Regions from separate parts of the Exiguobacterium abrahamii genome, predicted to be linked through region 2. Evidence: riboswitches for the same ligand, from Rfam matches in the RefSeq annotation. Region 2 holds a riboswitch; each other region holds the start of a gene.

Region 1 (7,236 bases), on a different contig from region 2:
ACACGCGCAGATGCTATTTGAACAAGGGATTCTTGCTCAAGACGAGTGGACACAAATCGAGCAAGGACTGAAGCAACTGGAAACGACGTTAGCAGACCATTCCTATACGCTAGCGGATGAGGACATTCATATGAACCTCGAGCGTTTGTTGACGGAACAGATTGGTCCGGTTGCAGGAAAACTGCATACGGCACGGAGCCGAAATGACCAGGTCGCAACGGATTTACATCTATGGATGGAACAACATGTTGAGGCGTTGACGACAGCATTACGCGAACTCCAATCGGTCATCATGGAACAAGCGGAGCAACATATCGAGACGGTCATGCCAGGGTATACGCATTTGCAACGGGCACAACCGATTTCGCTTGCGCATCACTTGCTCGCTTATTTCTGGATGTTCGAACGTGATGTCGAACGATTGACAGATAATCAAAAACGGATCCGGAAATCACCACTCGGAGCGGGGGCGCTCGCGGGGACGACGTTCCCGATCGACCGTTTCCGGTCTGCCGAGTTGCTCGGTTTTGAGTCGGTCTATCCGAACAGTCTTGATGCTGTCTCGGACCGTGATTTCGTCATCGAATACCTCGGGATCGCCTCGACCGTCATGATGCATCTCTCGCGTTTTTGTGAAGAAATCATCATCTGGGCGTCGCAAGAATTCGGTTTTATCGAGTTATCGGATGCCTTCTCAACAGGATCAAGCATGATGCCACAAAAGAAAAATCCTGATTTCGCTGAGTTGATTCGTGGAAAAACGGGTCGCGTCTACGGCAACATGATGGGCTTCTTGACGACGATGAAGGCATTACCACTCGCTTACAATAAAGACATGCAAGAGGATAAGGAAGGGGTCTTCGATACAGCCGATACCGTTCTCCAATCCGTTCAAATCTTCACCGGAATGATTGAATCTGCGACGTTTAAGACCGAAGCGCTCAAGAAGGCGACAATGCAAGACTTCTCGAATGCAACGGAACTCGCCGACTACCTTGTGACGAAAGGCATACCGTTCCGGGAAGCGCACGAAATCGTCGGGAAAGCCGTCCTTTACTGTGTGCAGAATGGTTGTTTCCTGAAGGATTTGAATCTCGAAATGTATCAAACGTTCCATCCGGATATCACGGAAGACGTCTATCCGCTCCTCGATCCGGTTCAAGCAGTGGCACGCCGGACAAGCTACGGCGGGACAGGGTTTGCTGCCGTGTCGGAGCAACTCAAACTCGCGAAACAGCATCTTGCGAATTGACGGATTTTGAAAAAAATCAGTCAAATGACTGGATTTAACAAAAGATGTCTGCTATAACTGTAACTAACAACCGACAGATAGAGGCGCGGATGACATGAGTAGCATCATTCTTGAAGGCAAGCATGCCGAATGATGTGAAAGGGGAAGTCCGCCGAAGTGAACGAGAAGATGCTTCTTCTCATTTGCTGGTACAACGGTTAAGATCCGTTGTACTGCCGAAACCGATGTTTCGGAGCGCTATCTTACGTAAAAGAACGAATGACTTTGTCTTCGTTTGTCCGATCGTGATAACGACGGGCCGTAGGAACGCTCCTACCGGCCCGTCGTTTTTTTCTGTATCGGGACAAAGGAGATAGGATTGTGACAACTGTACTTAAATTTGGTGGAAGCTCGGTTGCGACTGTCGAACAGATTCAGTCTATTGCGAATTATTTGAAGAGTCGCGCAGCCGAAGGTGAAAAACTTGTCGTCGTCGTTTCAGCGATGGGCAAGATGACAGATTCTTTGATTGCTCAGGCGCAAGCCATCACGGATCGCCCCGAGCGCCGAGAACTCGATCGTCTGCTTGCCATCGGAGAAGAACAGACGATTTCATTACTCAGCATCGCCCTCAACTCACTCGGCGTCAAAGCGTTATCGCAAACAGGCGCTCAAGCGGGAATCAGTACGATGGGATTGCATACGAAAAGTAAGATCAAACAGATTGATGGAAATCTATTACGACAAAAACTCGAAACATACGATGTCGTCATCGTCGCTGGATTCCAAGGTGTCAACGAACTCGGTGATGTCACGACGCTCGGACGTGGTGGATCGGATACAACGGCTGTTGCCCTTGCGGCAGTCCTTGATAAACGGTGTGAAATCTACACGGATGTCGACGGTGTCTATACGGCTGATCCACGAATCCATGCTGCTGCTCAACCGATTCCGCACATCTCATATGATGAGATGATGGAGATGAGCGCCCTCGGGTCGAAGGTCATGGAAATGCGGAGTGTCGAACTAGGAAAAAAATACGGCGTACACATCTTCGTCGGGAAAACACTTGAATCGAAAAGGGGAACATGGATCATGGAAGCGACGGAAACAATGGAACAAAAAGCGGTCACGAGTGTCAGTGTGACGAAGAACGTCTTGACGGTATCAATCAAACACGTACCGCAAACGAACGCAGCAGTAGCCGATATCTTCGAACTCTTATCGAACCGCCACGTCAACATCGACATGATCAGTCAAACGACGTTCGACAGTGACATCTTTTTATCGTTCTCCTGTCCACTCGATGAGGAAGAGTTCCTCGATGAAGCATTGAAAGACATCATGGATCGCTTCACGACAGTCAAGGTCGACCGCCACAATCAGCACGCGAAGTTATCTGTCGTCGGCATCGGGATGCGGGATGCAACAGGTGTTGCTTCGAAATTGTTTGCAATCTTCCGAGCGGAGAACATCCCGTTCTATCAAGTCACGACATCAGAAATCAGTATCTCGTACACGATTGCACAAGCAGACATTGAACGGACGGTTGCAGCGATTGCAAACGCGTTCGAGTTATAAGGAGGAAAACAGCATGTATCATGTAGCCGTCATCGGAGCAACCGGCGCCGTCGGTCAAAAAATGTTACAAGTACTCGCCGAACTGGACTTCCCGGTCAGCCGCCTGTCCGCTTACGCTTCTGCTCGTTCAGCAGGGAACACGGTGCAGTTCAAGGGAGAAGATATTACGATCCAAGCGCTGACGCCAAACATCACGGAAGACGGGATCGATGTCGCGTTGTTCGCAGCGGGCGGAACGATCAGTGAGCAATATGCCCCGTTACTAGCCGAAAACGGAACACTCGTCGTTGATAATTCAAGTGCCTTCCGAATGGAGGAGACGATTCCACTTGTCGTGCCAGAAGTCAATCCGCAAGCGATTCAGACGACAGACCGCTTGATCGCAAATCCGAACTGTTCGACGATTCAATCCGTCGTCGCCTTAGCACCGCTCCAGTCACTAGGATTCGAACGCGTCAACTATACGACGTATCAGGCCGTATCCGGTTCAGGTCAAAAAGGAATCGAGGATCTGGCACGCGGGGCACGCGGAGAAGAACCCGTCAATTATCCACATCCGATTCACGATAACATCTTGCCGCATATCGATGTGTTCCTTGAGAACGGCTATACGAAAGAAGAGCAGAAGATGATTGATGAAACACGGAAAATCTTCAATCTTCCAGCATTACCAGTCAGTGCGACATGTGTCCGGGTTCCAGTCACGAACTCTCACTCGGTTGCGATCAACGTCACGTTTACACAACCGACAACGGTCGAAGCGATCCGTGAAGCACTGGAAAGCGCACCGGGCGTCGTCCTCGTCGATGATGTCGCGAATACGCGTTATCCGATGCCACTTGACGCGAGTGGAACGGACGATGTCTATGTCGGACGAATTCGACAAGATGATAGTCTCGCGAATACGTTCCATCTTTGGTGTGTAGCCGACAACATCCGAAAAGGTGCCGCGTCAAACGCCGTACAAGTCGCACGCCAAGCCATCGAACAGTCGATTCATTCATAAAAAAGGAGGAGTTCTTCATGTTCAAAGGAGCAGGTACAGCGCTCGTCACACCATTTAATGAAGCAGGCGAGTTGGATCTACACGTATTCGAACGCTTGATCGAGCAACAACTCGCAGCAGGGATTCAGGCACTTGTCGTCGGAGGGACGACAGGAGAAGGTTCGACACTGACAAACACGGAATTCGAACAACTATTGACGACTGCCGTTCAAGTCACGGCAGGACGAGTACCCGTCATTGCCGGAACGGGTTCGAACAACACGGCAGTAACAATCGAGAAGACGTTACTCGCAGAACGCCTTGGTGCGGATGCAGCGATGCTCGTCACACCGTACTACAACAAAACATCACAAGCCGGGCTCGTCGCACACTTCACGGCGGTCGCTGATGCAACCGAATTACCAATCATGCTGTACAACGTTCCGTCGCGGACAGGCGTTGCGATCGCAGTCGAAACCGCAGTGACGTTAGCACGTCATCCACGCATCCAAGCGTTTAAGGAAGCGAGTGGAGATGTCAGCTTCATGGGTGAACTGATGGCGGCGATTCCGGAAGACTTCGCCGTCTTCTGTGGAAATGATGATCAAATCCTGCCATACATGGCATGGGGGGCACAAGGCGTCATCTCAGTTCTTTCGAATCCGTACCCGGCAGAGACACAAGCACTTGCTGAGGCGTTACTCGCGCAAGATCTCGTCACGGCGCGCCGGATTCAGGCAGACTTGTTACCGGTCATCGGTGCCTTGTTCAGTGACGTCAATCCGATTCCAGTCAAAGCATCGCTTGAAGAACTCGGCTTTGCTGTCGGTGCGCCACGCTTGCCGCTCGTCCGTCAATCAGAAGCAGGACACGCCCACTTACTCGAAACGATGCGGGCTTACAAAGGAGTGGTTCGATGAAACTCGCGTTACACGGTTACGGGGCGACAGGACAATACGTCGTCGAACTCGCACCACAAAGTGTCGTGGCGATCGTTGACCGGACGAAGTCATCCGATACGATCGTTTCATATGCCGAGCTAACGGAGATGTCAGAGACGGTCGATGCGATCATCGACTTCTCGCATCCGAGTTTGCTACCGGATCTGCTCGCATACGGGCTGGCGACAAAAACACCACTCGTCATCGCGACGACTGGTTTTTCGGAGGCGGAACTGGCATCGATCAAGGACGCTGCAAAAGAAATTCCGATCTTCCAGTCGTACAATATGTCGTACGGCATCGCGATGGTGCAGCAACTGCTGAAGACACTCGTACCACTAGCAGGAGCGTATGACATCGAATTGCTCGAGAAACATCACAACCAAAAAGTCGATGCGCCAAGCGGAACGGCTGAGTTGTTATTGCAAACGATTCAGACGGCACGTGACGTCACACCGGTATATGATCGGTCACAGACGCGGCAAAAGCGCGAGACGAACGAGATCGGGATGCACGCGATGCGCGGTGGAACGATCTTCGGAGAACACGAAGTCTTATTCGCAGGTGTCGACGAATTAATTGAAATCAAACATACGGCGTTATCGAAAAAAGTATTTGCTTCTGGTGCGATCAAAGCAGCTGAAGCACTCATTCAAAAAACAGCGGGACTCTATACATTAGAGACGCTCTACACACAGGAGGATTCACATGTTACTCACTGATGCTTACGAAATTGCTAAATTCATTAAAGATGCTAAAAAACAAACACCGGTAAAACTGTACGTCAACGGCGATTTGGCGGGCTTGACGATCGAAGGCGCTACTGCATTCGGATCAGATGAATCAAAGATTTTCTTCGCGGATGCAGGACTTGCGGCTACTTTCTTAGAAAAGTATTCAGATCGCATCACGGATGTTCACGTGGAGTATGACCGTCGCAACAGTGCGGTACCAATGCTTGATACACGTCACTTGAATGCGCGCATCGAGCCAGGTTCATGGATTCGTGATCATGTCGTCATCGGTGACAACGCAGTCGTCATGATGGGTGCGATCATCAATATCGGTGCATCAATCGGAGATGGTACAATGATTGATATGAACGCTGTCGTCGGTGCACGTGGGACGATCGGGAAAAACGTTCATGTCGGCGCAGGTGCCGTGGTCGCGGGTGTCCTCGAACCACCTTCAAAAACACCTGTCATCATTGAAGACGGTGTCTTGATTGGTGCAAATGCAGTCATTCTTGAAGGCGTCAAAGTCGGCAAAGATGCCGTCGTCGCTGCTGGTAGTGTCGTCACAGAAGACGTACCTGCTGGAAGCGTCGTTGCTGGAACACCTGCACGTGTCATCAAACAGAAAGATGCGAAAACAGAAGAGAAGACGCAATTGGTGGATGATTTACGTTCACTCTGATTGACGTCGAAGAGGAGGAAAACACATGGCAGTGGATACACAGTATGGAGAAGCAATTTGGTTAGATGGAGTCTTTCATGATCCGAAAGATGCGAACACGAGCGTCATGTCACATGCGATTCACTACGGTAGTGGATTCTTTGAAGGAATTCGTGCATACGCGACACCGGACGGACCGGCGATTTTCCAATTGAAGGAACATATCGAACGTCTCTTCCGCAGTTGTGCGTATTATCACGTCACGATTCCGTATACGGTTGATGAACTCGTCCAAGCGACGATTGATCTAATTGCGAAAAACGGATTCGAATCTTGTTATATCCGTCCATTCGTGTTCCTCGGTACGCCATGGCAAGCATTGATGGCGAAAGATACAACGGTTCATGTCGGCATCTCTTGCTGGGAGCTTGGGGAATACTTCGATAAAGGCGCTGGCATCCGGGCAAAAGTCGCATCATACCGCCGTGTCTCATCAACGATGATGCCGATGCAAGCGAAAGCGGCTGCGAACTATATGAACTCACAACTCTTAAAAGGTGAAGCGATCCGTGATGGATTTGATGAAGCTATCGCACTCGACATGAACGGTAACGTCAGTGAAGCGAGTGTTGCGAATCTCTTCCTTCTTAAAAACGGAACGATTCATACACCGTCACTTGATTGTTCAGTACTCGACGGTATCACACGCCAAGTCATCATCCGTTTGGCACAAGATCAAGGCTATCCTGTCGTCGAACGTCATATCGGACGCGATGAGCTGTATGTCGCAGATGAGATCTTCTTAACAGGAACAGCTGCTGAAATCACGAGTGTCGGTGAAATCGATCATATCTCGATCAACGGCGGAACACGGAACGTCGCAGATGAGTTGCTCGATCTTTACCGTCAAGCCGTCACAGGTCAATTGCCGCAATATGCGGATTGGTTGACGTACGTGACACCCGCTGTCGCAGAATGACGACGCGTACACTCGTCACGATCGATCGGAAGGCGGTGCGACAGAACGTCGCATCGGTCTTCGCTCGGTCACGTAAACGTATTTTTGCCGTGGTCAAGAACAATGCGTATAACTTAGGTATGCT
Region 2 (7,236 bases):
GGTCACCGAAGACAGATCCAGCAAGAACAGCAGCAAGCGTCGGTAACAAGAGTGAGGTATCAACAGCCATGACGAGATCCGCACCGATTGGCAACATGATTCCGAATGTGCCCCAACTTGTTCCTGTTGAGAATGCCATCAAGCCGGCAATCAAGAATAATAAGAATGGCAAGTACGAAGCAGAAATCGAGTTGCTGACGAAGCTCGCGAGATAGTCACCGGTTTTCATATCACCGATAACAGCGATGATCGTCCAAGCGAATAACAAAATCACGACTGCTGGCCACATGGAACGCATACCAGCAACGATGCTTGCACGGTAATCGCGGCCCGGAATTTTTCGTCCGATCAGCATCAGGAAAGCGACGATTAAACTGATGACGACACCTGCGACGAGGGAACGGGTGACGTCTGTTGCCTCAAATGCTCCAATTAAAGTAAACGGGCGATTGTCGGCTGCAAGTGCCTGAGCACCTGTCCCGAGTAACGCACTGATCGTAGCGATGACGAGCACGATGATTGGAACGACGAGATCACGTACTTTTCCGTTCGTATGTTCGTTCACCTCTTTAGCCATCCCCATCGGTGTTCCTTTCGAAGCATCGAAGAGTTCGCCTTTGGCAGCACGCAGTTCATGTTGTCGCATCGGTCCGACAGAGATGCCAGAGTAAGCGATGTAAAGTGTTAAAAGTAACGCGAAAATCGCATAGAAGTTCATCGGAACAATCATCATAAAGGCACTAAACGCTGAGTAATCCGTAATCGAGTGCGTCGTTAAGATACCGGCGATGATGGAGATGATGAATGCGCCCCAACTCGAAAGCGGACTGATGACACAAACAGGCGCAGCTGTTGAGTCAATCAAATAGGCAAGCTTCGCACGTGAGACACCACGGCGATCTGTTAACGGACGACTGACGTTGCCGACAGCGAGACTATTGAAGTAATCATCGATGAAAATTAGGATACCGAGTCCGAAGGCAACTAAGCGTGCACCACGCGCTGTCTTGACGTGCGTAGAAGCCCATTCACCGAAAGCGCGAGCGCCACCTGATGTCTGAATCAATGTGGAAAGGACGCCGAGCAATAACAAGAAAACAAGTAATAAGACGTTCCACTCGTTCAAGGCACCGTCCGCCCAAAAGAGGCTGAAGATGTTCTTGCCGAGATAGGTTACCGTATCGATCGGGTTAAAACGATGAAGTAACAGGGTACCGACTAGAATGCCGACACCTAACGAAAGAACGACCTTTCGGGTAAAGATGGCTAATAAGATAGCTAGTAAAGCAGGTACAAGGGCAATGATGGAATCTGAATAGTTGACCATGAAAAATATCCTCCTCTTTAATAAATGGCTTAAAGATGAGACCCCGCGGCACAAAAAAAGCAAGGGCACCGGCAACAAAGCCGACACCCTCGCTGGATGCGTCTTTCTTAGCCGAATTGGAGCGCTCCATACAATTGTTATGTATGGCAATCGATCGGGTGTTTCCCGAATCGACCAACGACGATATGCTCGACACATACTGTCATTTCGGCGATGTCACCTTTCCTGTAGTCGTCTTCGTTGTCATCCTCGGACTAAGTACTGATTGAAATCGCGCCTCTACCTCATCGATAGAATAGTCATATTCTGTTCTTATGGACACTTTATCATGTATTTCAGAAACGATTCAACCATATATTCTGATAATTTAAGATAAAGTTGTTTATTCAGCAAAATGTTGAATGAGCTGTTTCGTCAAATAGGCTTGGTTTTCCTCGAATTGTTTTTTTCGATGACCGTTTGCGCCAGATGGGTGGGGGAAGCCGGAAAGAAGCTGATGCTGTTCGATTCGTCCATCATGAATCAATCCACGGACTTGCGTCTCGACGACCCGACCGAGTGGAATCAATAACGCTGGTTTTTGTAACTGATTGATCTCAGCGACGAAGTGTTCTTCCGCGTAGTGCCTTAATAAAGGGCTACGATTGATCTTCGGTTGATGACCCGAGTAATTCTTTTCGCGATAAAAGACGGGTTGCTTTAACAGTGACGTTGGATGCAATAATTTCTGATGTTGATGAAATAAGCTAGCCGTCGTCTCGATGCCGAGCAATGCTGGAAGTTCAAGTGTATCGAGCATCTGGACGAGGTTACGTCGCATCGTTCCGGCAAAGCTTGCTGTATATTTGACGAGGCGTGCCGTCTCTTCTAATGAAACACTATGGTGAAGGGCATCCGTCGCTTCTTCGAAAGCGATTCGCATCTGTTCAAAACCTGGTGTGATCCCGATAATGACGACTTTTGCTTCAGTATTGACGTATTCGCCAATCGGAGAGTAATAGACGGTCAGCTCGTTCTCCTGTTGCAATAAAAAATCGTCCGTCCATAATTCATCACGTCGTAACGTACGATCGTCAGGTAAGCTACGAATGGCTTGTTCAAATATAATTAATGAATTCATGAAGGACCCTCTCTCTCTGTAATGGCACTATGATAACAAATAATACCATTTGAGACAATTCGACCCTTTCACTATTTTTATACCGGTATCTAAAAAAGGACTCGAGACGAGTCCTTTTCGTGCATCATGCGCGTTCTTTGACCGAAGCGACTTCATATGTCAGAATCTCGCTACCGAGCATTGGCGATTCTCCTGCTTCACTACTCGCAGGTCGACTATGCGACGCTTTAAAATCGTCACTCTCCCGCCACGCTTGAAAACTCTTCATATCTTCCCAGTACATGTTGACGTTCATTTCATCGTGTTCTTCGATATTTTGCGTCAATAAGACCTCGACGCGGATGAATCCGTCCATCGTATCGAGTCCACTTGGACGCGTAAAACGAGGAGCGAGAGCTGCAGCCATCCCTTTTTTGACTTTAATCCGGTTCGTAACGACGATCATCATAAAATCCCCTTTCAAAAAACGAGTAACGTACTTCTTCAGTATAGTACGATGAGGGAAAGAATGCCGGAAAGAAGGAACAAAAGACGATGAATGAACAGGAATATGATCAACGATTACGAATTGAGACCATTGAGATGCAACACCTCTATGGTGTGTTTAGTCACTACAATCGCTATGAACCGACGCCTTATGCGGCACTCGGCGAATTATGCGAAACCTATCCGTTTCAAAAAGAGGATACTGTCATCGATTTCGGGTGTGGGAAAGGGCGTTTGAACTTTTACTTACACGACCGATTCGACTGTTCCGTCATCGGAATCGAGATGAACGGACAATTTTACGAGGACGCACTTCGGAATATGGCGAACTACCAAAGTCGACGGAAGCGGCGTTCTGGAAGTTTGCGATTTGAACAGACGTATGCCGAGCAGTATACCATTCCGGATGAGGCGAATAAGTTTTATTTCTTCAATCCATTCTCTTCACAAATTTTCATGAAAGTGATCGATCACATTTTAAGTTCGGTCGAACGTTCCCCGCGTTCAGTGGACCTTATCTTGTATTACCCGACCGATGAATACCGGGAGTACTTGGAGCGACATACCGTATTCGAGCAAATCGATGAGATTCGATTGCGAGACCTCTATGAAAAAAATCATGACGAACGGTTCGTCATCTATCGTTTTGATCCGAACAAACTGCTTCAAAACGGGTATCAATACAGTGAGGAAAGAAATAAAAGATAGGGAGGTCGGATGATGATCCGTTTGGAGCATGTGACGAAGGAATTTGCGCCGGGGCGTGGGATATTCGATGTCAGTTTTACGGTCGATCCGGGTACGATATTCGGTTTCATTGGACCAAACGGATCCGGAAAATCAACGACACTCCGACATTTGATGGGACTACTGGCTGCGGACGAAGGAAGGGCGACGATCGGTGGCTTTGATTGCTGGAAACAAAGTAAAGAAGTGAAGCAGTTGGTCGGTTATTTGCCGGGGGAGATTAGTTTACCTGGAGACATGACAGGAGCAGAGATGCTCGATTTGATGCAACGACTACATGGTAGCGATCCGACACGGCGGCAACTGTTATTGAAACGATTTCCGTTTGAGACGAAGACGAAAATCCGCAAGATGTCAAAAGGGATGAAACAAAAACTGGCACTTGTCGGTTGCTTCATGAAGGATGCACCCGTCTACCTACTCGATGAGCCAACCAGTGGGCTTGATCCTTTGATGCAAGAGCGTTTTTTAGAGTGGATCGAACAGGAGAAGCATGCTGGAAAAGCGATTCTAATGAGTTCACACCACTTTCCGGAGATGGAAAAATCGTGCGATCGAGCGGCTTTAATCAAAGCAGGGCGCATTATCGTCGAATCGGATATTCATGAGTTAGTTCGATCGAGTCGAAAGACGTATACGATCGTCTTCCGAACAGAGGTGGAGGCGGCACAGTTCGCGATGCAAGTCGGTGTTGAACCGAAGCGGACAGAAGTCAGTTTTCAAACGGATGAGACACTGAGCTTAAATCAGGCGATCGCTTATTTAACCCAGTACGATGTACGGCTGATTCGTCCGTCAGCAGATGATTTAGAACAGGTCTTCTTGCATTATTATGGAGAGGAGGAATCGTCGTGATATTGCTGATCCGCTCTTTATTCAAGCAGGTCAGAAAGCCCGTGCTTGCTTATGCGATTGGAACGAGTCTTTACTTATTGATGCTTGCGTTGCTATATCCATCGATGATGAAGACCGGTTTACTAGAAGCAAAACTAGAAGCATTACCTCCGGAAGTCTTAAAAGCCTTTCAATACGATAAGGTGACAGGGTTCGATAATGTACTGGATCTGCTCGGGGGAAACTATTACGGACTGATCTTTCAAGTCATTGCGAGTCTATTCTTGCTCTCATTAGCAGCGCGACTCGTTGCGCGACCAATCGACAACGGAGAGCTGATTGTCTATCTCGCAGCCCCGATCACCCGGAATGCGTATACGTTTGCTGTCGCGATCGTCATGGGTATCGCAAGTATGGTTCTCGTAGGACTGAATGGACTCGTCTTGATGGTATCCGACTGGTGGATGACAGATATTTCGATCAATGACGTCATCTTATGGCGGATTCAACTCAATGCGCTATTGTTACTCTTCGCGATCGGTGCCTTTACGTTATTCGTTGCGACGTTATTTGACGAAGAACGTCGTGCTTTTTCGCTTGCCGGTAGTGTACTGGTTCTATCGATCGTCTTGACGATTCTGTCGGAACTAAGTGACAAGACGGAGTGGCTTCGTTATCTATCCGTCTTCTCCTTATTCAATACGACGCAATTACTAGAAGGAACAGATCATTTTCTTCTTCATTCCATTCTTTTACTCGTCCTCTGTCTTGTGTTCTTGACCGGAGCAGTCGTTCAATTCGGACGTCGGAGTCTGTCGATTTGATCGAAAGTGGCGCAAAAACTTTACAGAAAGTGAACATTTAGGATTTGAACGTTGCGTCACGCGCTGATTTTTACTAAGATAAAGGAATGTTGTAGTTCTGGAAAAAGAAATGAGGTCTTTCGAAATGAATAAACCATCCATTTATGGATTAACGCTTGAGCAGATGACAGAATGGTTATCGAATCAAGGGCACAAACCATTCCGTGCCAAACAAGTATGGGATTGGCTCTACCGTAAACGTGTCACGACTTTCGCGGAAATGACGAATGTCAACAAGGATTGCCTTGAGTTGTTAGATCAGAGTTTTACGATTGACTCGATGACAGAAGCGGTCAAGCAAGAATCAGCAGACGGAACAATCAAGTTCCTTTTCAAATTATATGATGGCAACTTGATTGAAACGGTTCTAATGCGTCATAAGTACGGTCTTTCTGTCTGTGTTACGACACAGGTCGGCTGTAACATCGGCTGTAGCTTCTGTGCAAGTGGTCTGATCAAGAAGAGCCGCGACTTGTCAGCAGGCGAAATCGTTGAGCAGATCATGAACGTCCAACATCACCTCGATGCAGTCGGAAACGAAGAACGTGTCAGTCACGTCGTCGTCATGGGTATCGGTGAACCGTTCGATAACTTCGACAACATGGTCGACTTCTTGAACGTCATCAAGGACCACAATGGTCTTGCAATCGGTGCGCGTCACATTACGGTTTCAACAAGTGGTTTGGCAGACAAGATCTACAAGTTTGCTGACTTGAAACTCCAAGTCAACTTAGCCATCTCGCTTCACGCACCAAACAATGAATTGCGTACGCAAATCATGAAAATCAACCGGGCGATTCCGCTTGAGAAATTGATGCCAGCGATCGATTATTACGTTCAAACGACGAACCGTAAAATCACGATCGAGTACATCTTGCTTCGTGGCGTCAACGACCAAAAAGAACACGCAGTCGAACTCGCAAAACTGTTCGAAGACAAACGTCACCTGACGTATGTCAACTTGATTCCGTACAACCCAGTCGATGAGCACGGTCAATATCAGCGCAGTACGTCTGAAGATATCACGACGTTCTACGATACGTTGAAAAAGAACGGCTTGAACTGTGGTGTTCGTCTCGAGCACGGAACAGACATCGATGCGGCGTGTGGTCAATTACGTAGTAAGCAAATCAAAAAAGATAAAGTAGCATCCAAATAATTCGTTGGGCTTCTCATCGTTTCGGTGGGAAGCTTTTTTTACGATAAGAAATGAGGACATTCTATGACACGTACACGATTCAATGATTTTAACTTAAGCACACCAATTCTCGATTCAATCGAGCAACTCGGTTACACGACACCAACCGAAGTCCAGCAATCCGTCATTCCGGTCGTATTATCTGGAAAAGATGTCATCGTCAAATCACGGACGGGGAGCGGAAAGACGGCATCGTTTGCGATCCCACTGTGTGAACTCGTCGAGTGGGAAGAAAACAAACCACAAGTCTTAGTCTTGACGCCAACACGTGAGCTGGCCTTGCAGGTCAAAGAAGATATCATGAACATCGGACGTTATAAGCGGATCAAAGCGACAGCTGTCTTCGGCAAGCAACCGTTCCGTGGGCAAGTCACGGAGCTCAAGCAAAAGACACACGTCGTCGTCGGAACACCGGGACGCGTACGCGATCATATCGAGCGGGGCACGTTATCGCTTGAGAAAGTCCGTTACGTCGTTTTAGATGAAGCGGACGAAATGCTGAACATGGGCTTCCTCGATCAAGTCGATGCCATCTTGTCTGAGTTACCGAAGGAGCGGATGACACTATTGTTCTCTGCGACCTTCCCAGAAGACATCGAACAGTTGAGTGACCGTTACATGGAGGCACCAAAACGAATCGAAGCGGGCGAGACCGTCGTCT
Region 3 (7,236 bases), on a different contig from region 2:
CTAACGTAATCGGCCAGAACCAAATCGATACGATGCCTGCTGTAGAAGCCAGTCCGATTTTTGAAAACAGAACGTACGTCCAAATGATGGATGTGCATAATAAGATCGAGACCGGAATCGCGAACTTCCATGGAGTGAGCTCGACAGACTGTCGTCGATTGATTTTTCTTGACTGGACGGCCGGGTAACGATATCCCATGAATACCATGAACAGCACTTCAATCATGAGTAGAATACCGTACCCATGAATATAGCTAATGCCATGATCCCAGCCGAACAGTTGTTTGAAACCGAAGACGAATAAGTAATACGCAAACACGTGAAAGACGATGACGATTTTCGCCGCAATTGCCGGAATTCGTTTCATGAAAATCCCCATTAATACGATGACGAGAATCGGAATGTTGAAAAATCCTGTGAATTGCCGGATCAAACTCCATAAGCCGTCCGGCGCGTACATCAAGAATGGTGCGATGACGAAAGAGATTAAAGCAACGATCGTTCCGAACCATTTACTGACACGAATCAAATGTTCATCACTCGCCTCTTTCGCAAACACCGGCTGATAGATATCGAGGACGAAAAGTGTCGCAATACTATTGAGCAACGAGTTAAACGAACTAAAGACGGCTCCGAGTAAGACAGCCAAGAAAAATCCCATCAGCGAGACCGGCAGTAACTCCGTAATGAGTCGAGGATATGACAAATCACCGCTTGTTAGTGTGTTCCCATACAAGTGATAGGCAATGATCCCAGGAATCAGCATGAAGATTGGAACTAATAACTTCAAAAATCCTGTCATGAGGACGCCCTTCTGTCCTTCCTTCAAATCTTTTGCCCCGAGCACACGTTGAATGACATATTGATTGAGTGACCAATAAAATAAGTTCGCAAATAGGATACCCGTGAAAATCGAGAAGAACGGAACGGCATCGGTTGAACTTCCGATTGCGTTCAGCTTCTCCGGTTGCACAGTCGCAATCGTCTTCATCCCTTGAAGTAAATTCCCGTCACCCAGTGTGATAAAGCCGAGTACCGGAACTAGGAATCCGACGAAGACGAGCCCAATCCCGTTCAAGGTATCTGAGACAGCCACCGCACGTAGTCCTCCAAAAATCGCATAAATTGCTCCGATGATCCCAACGATCCAGACGACTAACCAAAGGGATTGCGTATAACTAAGACCAAATAGTTCCGGAACATCGAACAGCTGCAAGACAGCTATCCCACCTGAATAAAGCATCGAAGGAATCGTGACGCACATATATCCGAGCAAAAAGAGTAAGACTGTCATCCGGCGCACCGTCTCGTCATACCGGTGACTTAAGTATTCCGGTAACGTCGAGATCCCAAGCCCAAGAAACTTCGGGAGCAGATAGATGGCCATGATAATCGCAGCAAATCCTGCCGTGACTTCCCACGCCATGCTCGACATGTTTCCCATGAAAGATTGTCCGTTTAGTCCAATCAACTGTTCTGCCGACAAATTCGTCAGCAGTAGCGATCCGGCAATGAAAACGCCACTTAATCCTCGTCCGGCTAAGAAGTATTCATCGACGCCTTGTGTTTTCCCACGCGTCAATCGGTAGGATATGTAGGCAACGAGCAACATGAAAAACGCTGCAGAACCTAATGTGAAAAATAATTCAGATGTAGTCATTCGTCTTCCCCCTATTCTTTATTCATATTTCTATTTTTGAATACTTATTCATTTATTCCTTTTTTATACTTTTTCAAAACTATATTTTAGAAAACGTTTTCATTTAAGGGAATAAAAAACCACCTTCATTTATAGAAGGTGGTTCCGATTGCAGAAAAATGGGCTGACTCAAAAATGACTCGTCTTCACGCCCTTTCCTCAGGCGAGACACAAGCCAGTTTTCCCGCTTCATTCAAGCAGGAAAACGGGTCTTGTTTGTCTTTGACAGCGCAAAATTGCGCTTTTTCCTGTAGGAGTGGCGTGTAACGTGTCCTTCTTCTTTATACCCGGAAGGAGAATCGAAAAAGCGTTTTGTTCACTCGACATCGCTTCCTAGGGAAAAACAAGCAAGAGCGACCCTGGAGCGAAGCGAAGCGGCGCGATGCTTGTCCCAGGAAAACGATTCGAAACGAACAAAAAAGCGCAATCTTTCTCATCAGACTCATCAGAGAAAAATTGCACTTTGTCTTCAATCTCAATCACCTTCATTTATAGAAGGTGGTTCACACATTATGATTGACGTGGATGTTCCGGGAAGTCCATCTCGTCATAACGAACGATCGACGTCCGGTTTTTGAATTTATGTCCTAACCAAAAGGCAAGGAATAATGGAATACCAACATACGTTGCGGCAATTCCGACCCAATCGATTTGATCAGCGAGGAATGCGGCATAGTTTTGACCGACGATGACGAGGAAACAAAGACCGAAGGCGAACAGCGGACCGAATGGGAATGCTGGTGCAACATATGGTAAGTCTTTCAACGAGTGACCTTGCGCAAGGAATCCTTTACGGAAACGATAGTGACTGATTGCAATCCCGAGCCATGCGATGAAGCCTGTCATACCGGAAGCATTGAGTAACCACAAGTAGACTTGTCCACCAAACATTGACGTCAAGAAGCAGAGCGCACCGACTGCTCCTGTTGCGAGCAAAGCGTTACGCGGTACACCGTTTTTCGATACTTTCGCGAACAACTTCGGTGCATCCCCTTGGCGAGCAAGTGTATAAAGCATCCGAGTCGAAGCATACATACCTGAGTTTCCGGCAGATAGAACAGACGTCAAGATGACGGCGTTCATGAGTGCTGCTGAGAAGGCAAGACCCGCTTTTTCAAAGACGAGCGTAAACGGACTAACCGCGACGTCCGTAATGTCATTGGAAACCAAGTTTGGGCTCGTATATGGAATGAGCATTCCGATGACGAAAATCGCGAAGACGTAGAAAAGCAAGATACGCCAGAAGACTTGTTTGACTGCTTTTGGAACATTCTTTTTCGGATCTTCCGATTCACCCGCGGCAATCCCGACCAGCTCCGTTCCTTGGAAACTGAATCCGGCAACGAGAATGATACCGATGACGGCAGGAATTCCACCGACGAACGGCGCATCGCCAAGAGCAAAGTTTTTAAAGCCAACCGGTGGCTCCGATGTAAAGACACCAAAAATCATCGCAACACCGACGACTAAGAAGACGATGACGGTGACGACTTTAATCATCGCAAACCAATACTCCGCTTCTCCGAATCCTTTAACGGAGAAGTAGTTCAAGCCAATCATGAGTAAGAGGAACAAGGCACTGAAGTAAAACCCAGGAACGTCCGGGAACCAGTACGTCATGACAATTTGTGCTGCGACGAGTTCGACTGCGATCGTGACTGCCCAGTTGTACCAGTAGTTCCAGCCAAGTGCAAAGCCGAATGATGGATCGACGAATTTCGTTCCATATGTCGAGAAGGATCCAGCGACCGGCATGTACGCTGCCATTTCACCAAGACTTGTCATGAGGAAGTAGACCATCAGACCAACGATTGCATACGATAGGAGCGCCCCACCTGGTCCTGCTGCTGCGACGGAAGCACCGGACGCAATGAAGAGTCCTGTTCCGATCGCTCCACCGATGGCGATCATCGACATATGACGGGCTTGTAATCCACGTTTTAATCCTTCTGCTGTCGAATCTGTTGTTTGTTTCACATCTAGATTGTTCATTTCGTTCGCTTCTCTCTTTAATAAATTTTTGAGAGGACACTTTTTGAATGAAAAAACAAAAAGCGCCCTCATCTTCCAGATGGAAGATGAGAACGCAACATAATAAAATGGATGCGCCTCATTCTACCGTCGTGAAAGATAGCTCTCCACAAGTAGGTGATACCCGACTTGTGACAGTATTAGACCTATTTGATCTAATCCCAATCGATCATCTTCAAAGCGATGATTGATTTCGGCAATTCTTCCTTTCAGGTCACCTCATCTGTCGCTTGACGACATCCGTAACCGTACTCTTAAGAACTGCAACCTCCATCCCACTGGTTGAGTGAGAACTGAATTAAGTTAGTTATTACTACGCCATATTACACAAATCGCCACGAAATTGTCAATTGCCATTTTCGAATATCGGGTAGTCGATGGTAAAAATCCGATATGTTTAGTACACTAAATGGTAGAAGTCCACTGAGAGAAAGGATGCTGCTTGCATGCCACAGGAACGTGATTTGCTAACTTATCGACTCGAAGAACAAATGCGTGTCATTCTTCGTACCCTGCGACGTGAACTTAACCGGCTATTTGAAGGAACGGCGACCCGGAGTGAATTTTTCATCTTACGAAGCCTTTCAGAAAATGGTCCTCAGCGCCCGACGCTTCTCGCGGAACAATTTGAGCTCGCGACGAGTCAAGTCACTGCTTTGACGGATAAGCTGTATAAACAAGGATATGTCACACGGACACGTTCGACGGAAGATCGTCGTTCAATCGTCCTCGCTTTGACGGAGGACGGAGAACGTGCATTTCGGGATCTCGAAATCGTCCGGAAAAACTATTTACAAGATCGCTTCGGCACATTGACGGAAGAAGAACTCGAAACGATGGTTCATGTCTTTGATAAAATTTTGCAGACGATGGATGAAGATACCCTTACTTCGTCTTCTTAAAAACGGTAGATTTTCTACCGTTTTTTCTATTTTGGTCTAAAGATTTCCCTCTGTCTAACCGTTATCTACTTGAGTATACTGGAAGTATATATATGGAAATCTGTTAGCTGGGGGAGTTGGGAGGATTTGTTGTCCATCATGAATCAATTCATCATTAACTTTTGTCTACTGTTCACAACGATTACTCTCTTGTTCTTACCGTTTCGGAATCAACCGCGTATTTCATTGAACTCCAAATGGAGCATTCGACTTATACTCGGAGCTGTCTCTGGTCTGATTGCGGTTTTATTGATGTTCAATGGGATTCAAATCGATGTCGCCCGTGTTGATTTACGTATCGTTCCCGTCGCGATTGCCATGCTGTTCGGTGGTTTCCCAAGCGCCATCGTCGCCGGTGTGATGATCATCGGGACACGTTACTTTTTAACACCAGTTGATCAAATGGAAGGCTTTTATTTATCGACGTTGATCATCGTCTTGTTCATCACGACGATCGGGATCATTCGTCGATTCGTCCATGTCTCGATGCGTCATTTTCAGCTTATGGTATTGGTCGGTATTCTCTATTCGTTACCCGCCATCTACGTCCTGACGCACAGCTGGTCGACATTCTTTAAAATCTCGATTGCGTACGTCTTCTTTAATTTATTAGCTGGCTTTGTTGCCTTTCGATTACTGACGGAATTACGCCGTCACTTCGAAAACATCCAGTATCAGCAGAAACTCGCCATGACGGATGCTTTGACAGGACTCGCCAATCGTCGTCGTCTGGATGACTCGCTTTCGCTTGTCGGCTCGACCGACCAAGGCTATTCGCTTGTACTCATCGATATCGATTTCTTCAAGCATGTCAATGATACATATGGTCATGATGCGGGCGATGATGTGTTACGCCAACTCGGCATGACTCTCGCTTCCTTGACGCGTCCAGACGACCTCGTCGGACGGTACGGTGGTGAAGAATTTTTAATCATCTTACCAAGTACTTCGGCGAAAGAAGCGCAAAAAATAGCAGAACTAGCTCGGCTGACGGTCGCACGTAACCTGTTCCCGACAGCAGATGTACCTGATCTGCAAATTACGATCTCACTTGGGATTTCCCATTCCAGTGGTTCGCATACGTCACTTGAAGCATTACAACAGGCAGATAAAGCGTTGTATTACTCAAAAGAAAACGGACGGAACCGGAGTACGATCTATACGAAAGAACTTGCATTCCGACAAGCTTAAACTGATTGGACACTTCCGTAGGGGAGTGTCTTTTTTACGTCTTCATTCCGTCTCTTTAGGAAAACCGATGCTTTCAACCGTTCCAAAAACAATCATCCGACTTAATTGTTCTGCCATGTATTCTGATGAATACGGTCGACCGTTTCGTAACCAAGAAATCAACAATCCCAACTGTCCACCAATGACATAGTTCAATAATAAGTCCCGATCGACGAACGTAGCTTCTTCTGTGATTTGCGGTCGAAACACAATTCGATAATTCTCTTTCAATGTATCGAGAAAACGAGAGATGAACGTTTTGATCGGTCCTTGAACGAGCATCGTCTGATAGAATAATTCATTTTCTTCGATATGAATGAACAAACGAGCAAAATAGCGACTCACCTGCTCGACTGTCGGAAAGACAGTTCCTGTACCCGTGATCCGAATCGCTTGTTCAAGTGCTTTCATTTGCTCCTCAACGACTTGGTCGAGCAAATCATACTTATCCGTATAGTGTGCGTAGAAGGTCGAACGGTTCACACCTGCTCCATCTGTCAACATTTTGACAGTAATGCTCGAGAAGCTGTGCGTCTTCAGTAAACGAAATAATTCCATCGTAATACGGTCACGTGACCGTTTTGGTCGGGGATCACGGCTCTCATTCATCCATATTTCACTCCTTTTTCACCATCTTTTCATTAATGAATCCGTTATCATCTATTTTTCCAACATTTTGTCGGAAATTGTCGGTTGTTTGTTAGCTAACGTTCCATATAATTAACTATATTAATTACTCCTCCCCCCAGAGGAGTACTTTTTTTGAATCGATTGTACACAAGAAAGGATGCTAACACACCCATGAGTATGAAAAAATTATTGATCATCAATATCGTGACACTCATCGTTTTAATCGGTGGTGGTGTTGTCGGATACTACTATTACGATCAAGCAACGAGCTATGTCAAAACAGACAATGCGAAAATCGACGGTAAGATGATAACGGTTGCGAGCCCAAGCGCTGGTAAATTAACAGACTGGTCTGCGAAAACAGGCGAATCACTTGCCAGTGGCGCAACAGTCGGACACGTCATGACGGCACAAGCCGGACAAAAACCGACGGATCTCTCGGTTTCAATGCCCTCAAAAGCAACGATCGTTCAGTCGATGGCGACAAAGAACGGCTTCGTCGCAGCAGGTACACCACTTGCCTATGGTTTTGACTTAAACGACCTTTGGGTCACAGCGAACATCGAAGAAACAGAAATCGATGAAATCAAAGTCGGACAAACAGTGGATGTTTACGTCGACAGCTATCCGGACACGACACTTTCTGGTGAAGTCGAGCAAATCGGTATGACGACGGCTTCCACGTTCTCAATGATGCCTTCTTCA

Evidence for each region. Region 2 has a riboswitch for lysine ahead of ITJ88_RS14110 (Na+/H+ antiporter NhaC family protein). Riboswitches for the same ligand answer to the same signal wherever they lie in the genome.
Region 1: another riboswitch for lysine. It lies ahead of ITJ88_RS12265 (aspartate kinase); the one in region 2 lies ahead of ITJ88_RS14110 (Na+/H+ antiporter NhaC family protein).
Region 3: another riboswitch for lysine. It lies ahead of ITJ88_RS15530 (amino acid permease); the one in region 2 lies ahead of ITJ88_RS14110 (Na+/H+ antiporter NhaC family protein).

Annotation. Positions count from the first base shown of each region.
Region 1 covers NZ_JADOYC010000004.1:44,228-51,463, forward strand. Annotated here, with positions in the region: gene argH (argininosuccinate lyase) at 1-1,252, shown strand, start outside; lysine riboswitch at 1,323-1,500, shown strand; gene ITJ88_RS12265 (aspartate kinase) at 1,613-2,812, shown strand; gene ITJ88_RS12270 (aspartate-semialdehyde dehydrogenase) at 2,826-3,818, shown strand; gene dapA (4-hydroxy-tetrahydrodipicolinate synthase) at 3,836-4,717, shown strand; gene dapB (4-hydroxy-tetrahydrodipicolinate reductase) at 4,714-5,460, shown strand; gene dapD (2,3,4,5-tetrahydropyridine-2,6-dicarboxylate N-acetyltransferase) at 5,447-6,154, shown strand; gene ITJ88_RS12290 (branched-chain amino acid transaminase) at 6,180-7,112, shown strand; gene alr (alanine racemase) at 7,109-7,236, shown strand, end outside.
Region 2 covers NZ_JADOYC010000005.1:173,760-180,995, reverse strand. Annotated here, with positions in the region: gene ITJ88_RS14110 (Na+/H+ antiporter NhaC family protein) at 1-1,327, opposite strand, end outside; lysine riboswitch at 1,439-1,617, opposite strand; gene ITJ88_RS14105 (uracil-DNA glycosylase family protein) at 1,710-2,447, opposite strand; gene ITJ88_RS14100 (heme oxygenase) at 2,572-2,892, opposite strand; gene ITJ88_RS14095 (methyltransferase) at 2,982-3,641, shown strand; gene ITJ88_RS14090 (ABC transporter ATP-binding protein) at 3,654-4,535, shown strand; gene ITJ88_RS14085 (ABC transporter permease subunit) at 4,532-5,338, shown strand; gene rlmN (dual-specificity RNA methyltransferase RlmN) at 5,463-6,536, shown strand; gene ITJ88_RS14075 (DEAD/DEAH box helicase) at 6,600-7,236, shown strand, end outside.
Region 3 covers NZ_JADOYC010000008.1:117,010-124,245, forward strand. Annotated here, with positions in the region: gene ITJ88_RS15525 (solute:sodium symporter family transporter) at 1-1,660, opposite strand, end outside; gene ITJ88_RS15530 (amino acid permease) at 2,210-3,691, opposite strand; lysine riboswitch at 3,823-4,011, opposite strand; gene ITJ88_RS15535 (MarR family winged helix-turn-helix transcriptional regulator) at 4,177-4,632, shown strand; gene ITJ88_RS15540 (diguanylate cyclase) at 4,771-5,862, shown strand; gene ITJ88_RS15545 (TetR/AcrR family transcriptional regulator) at 5,905-6,510, opposite strand; gene ITJ88_RS15550 (HlyD family secretion protein) at 6,703-7,236, shown strand, end outside.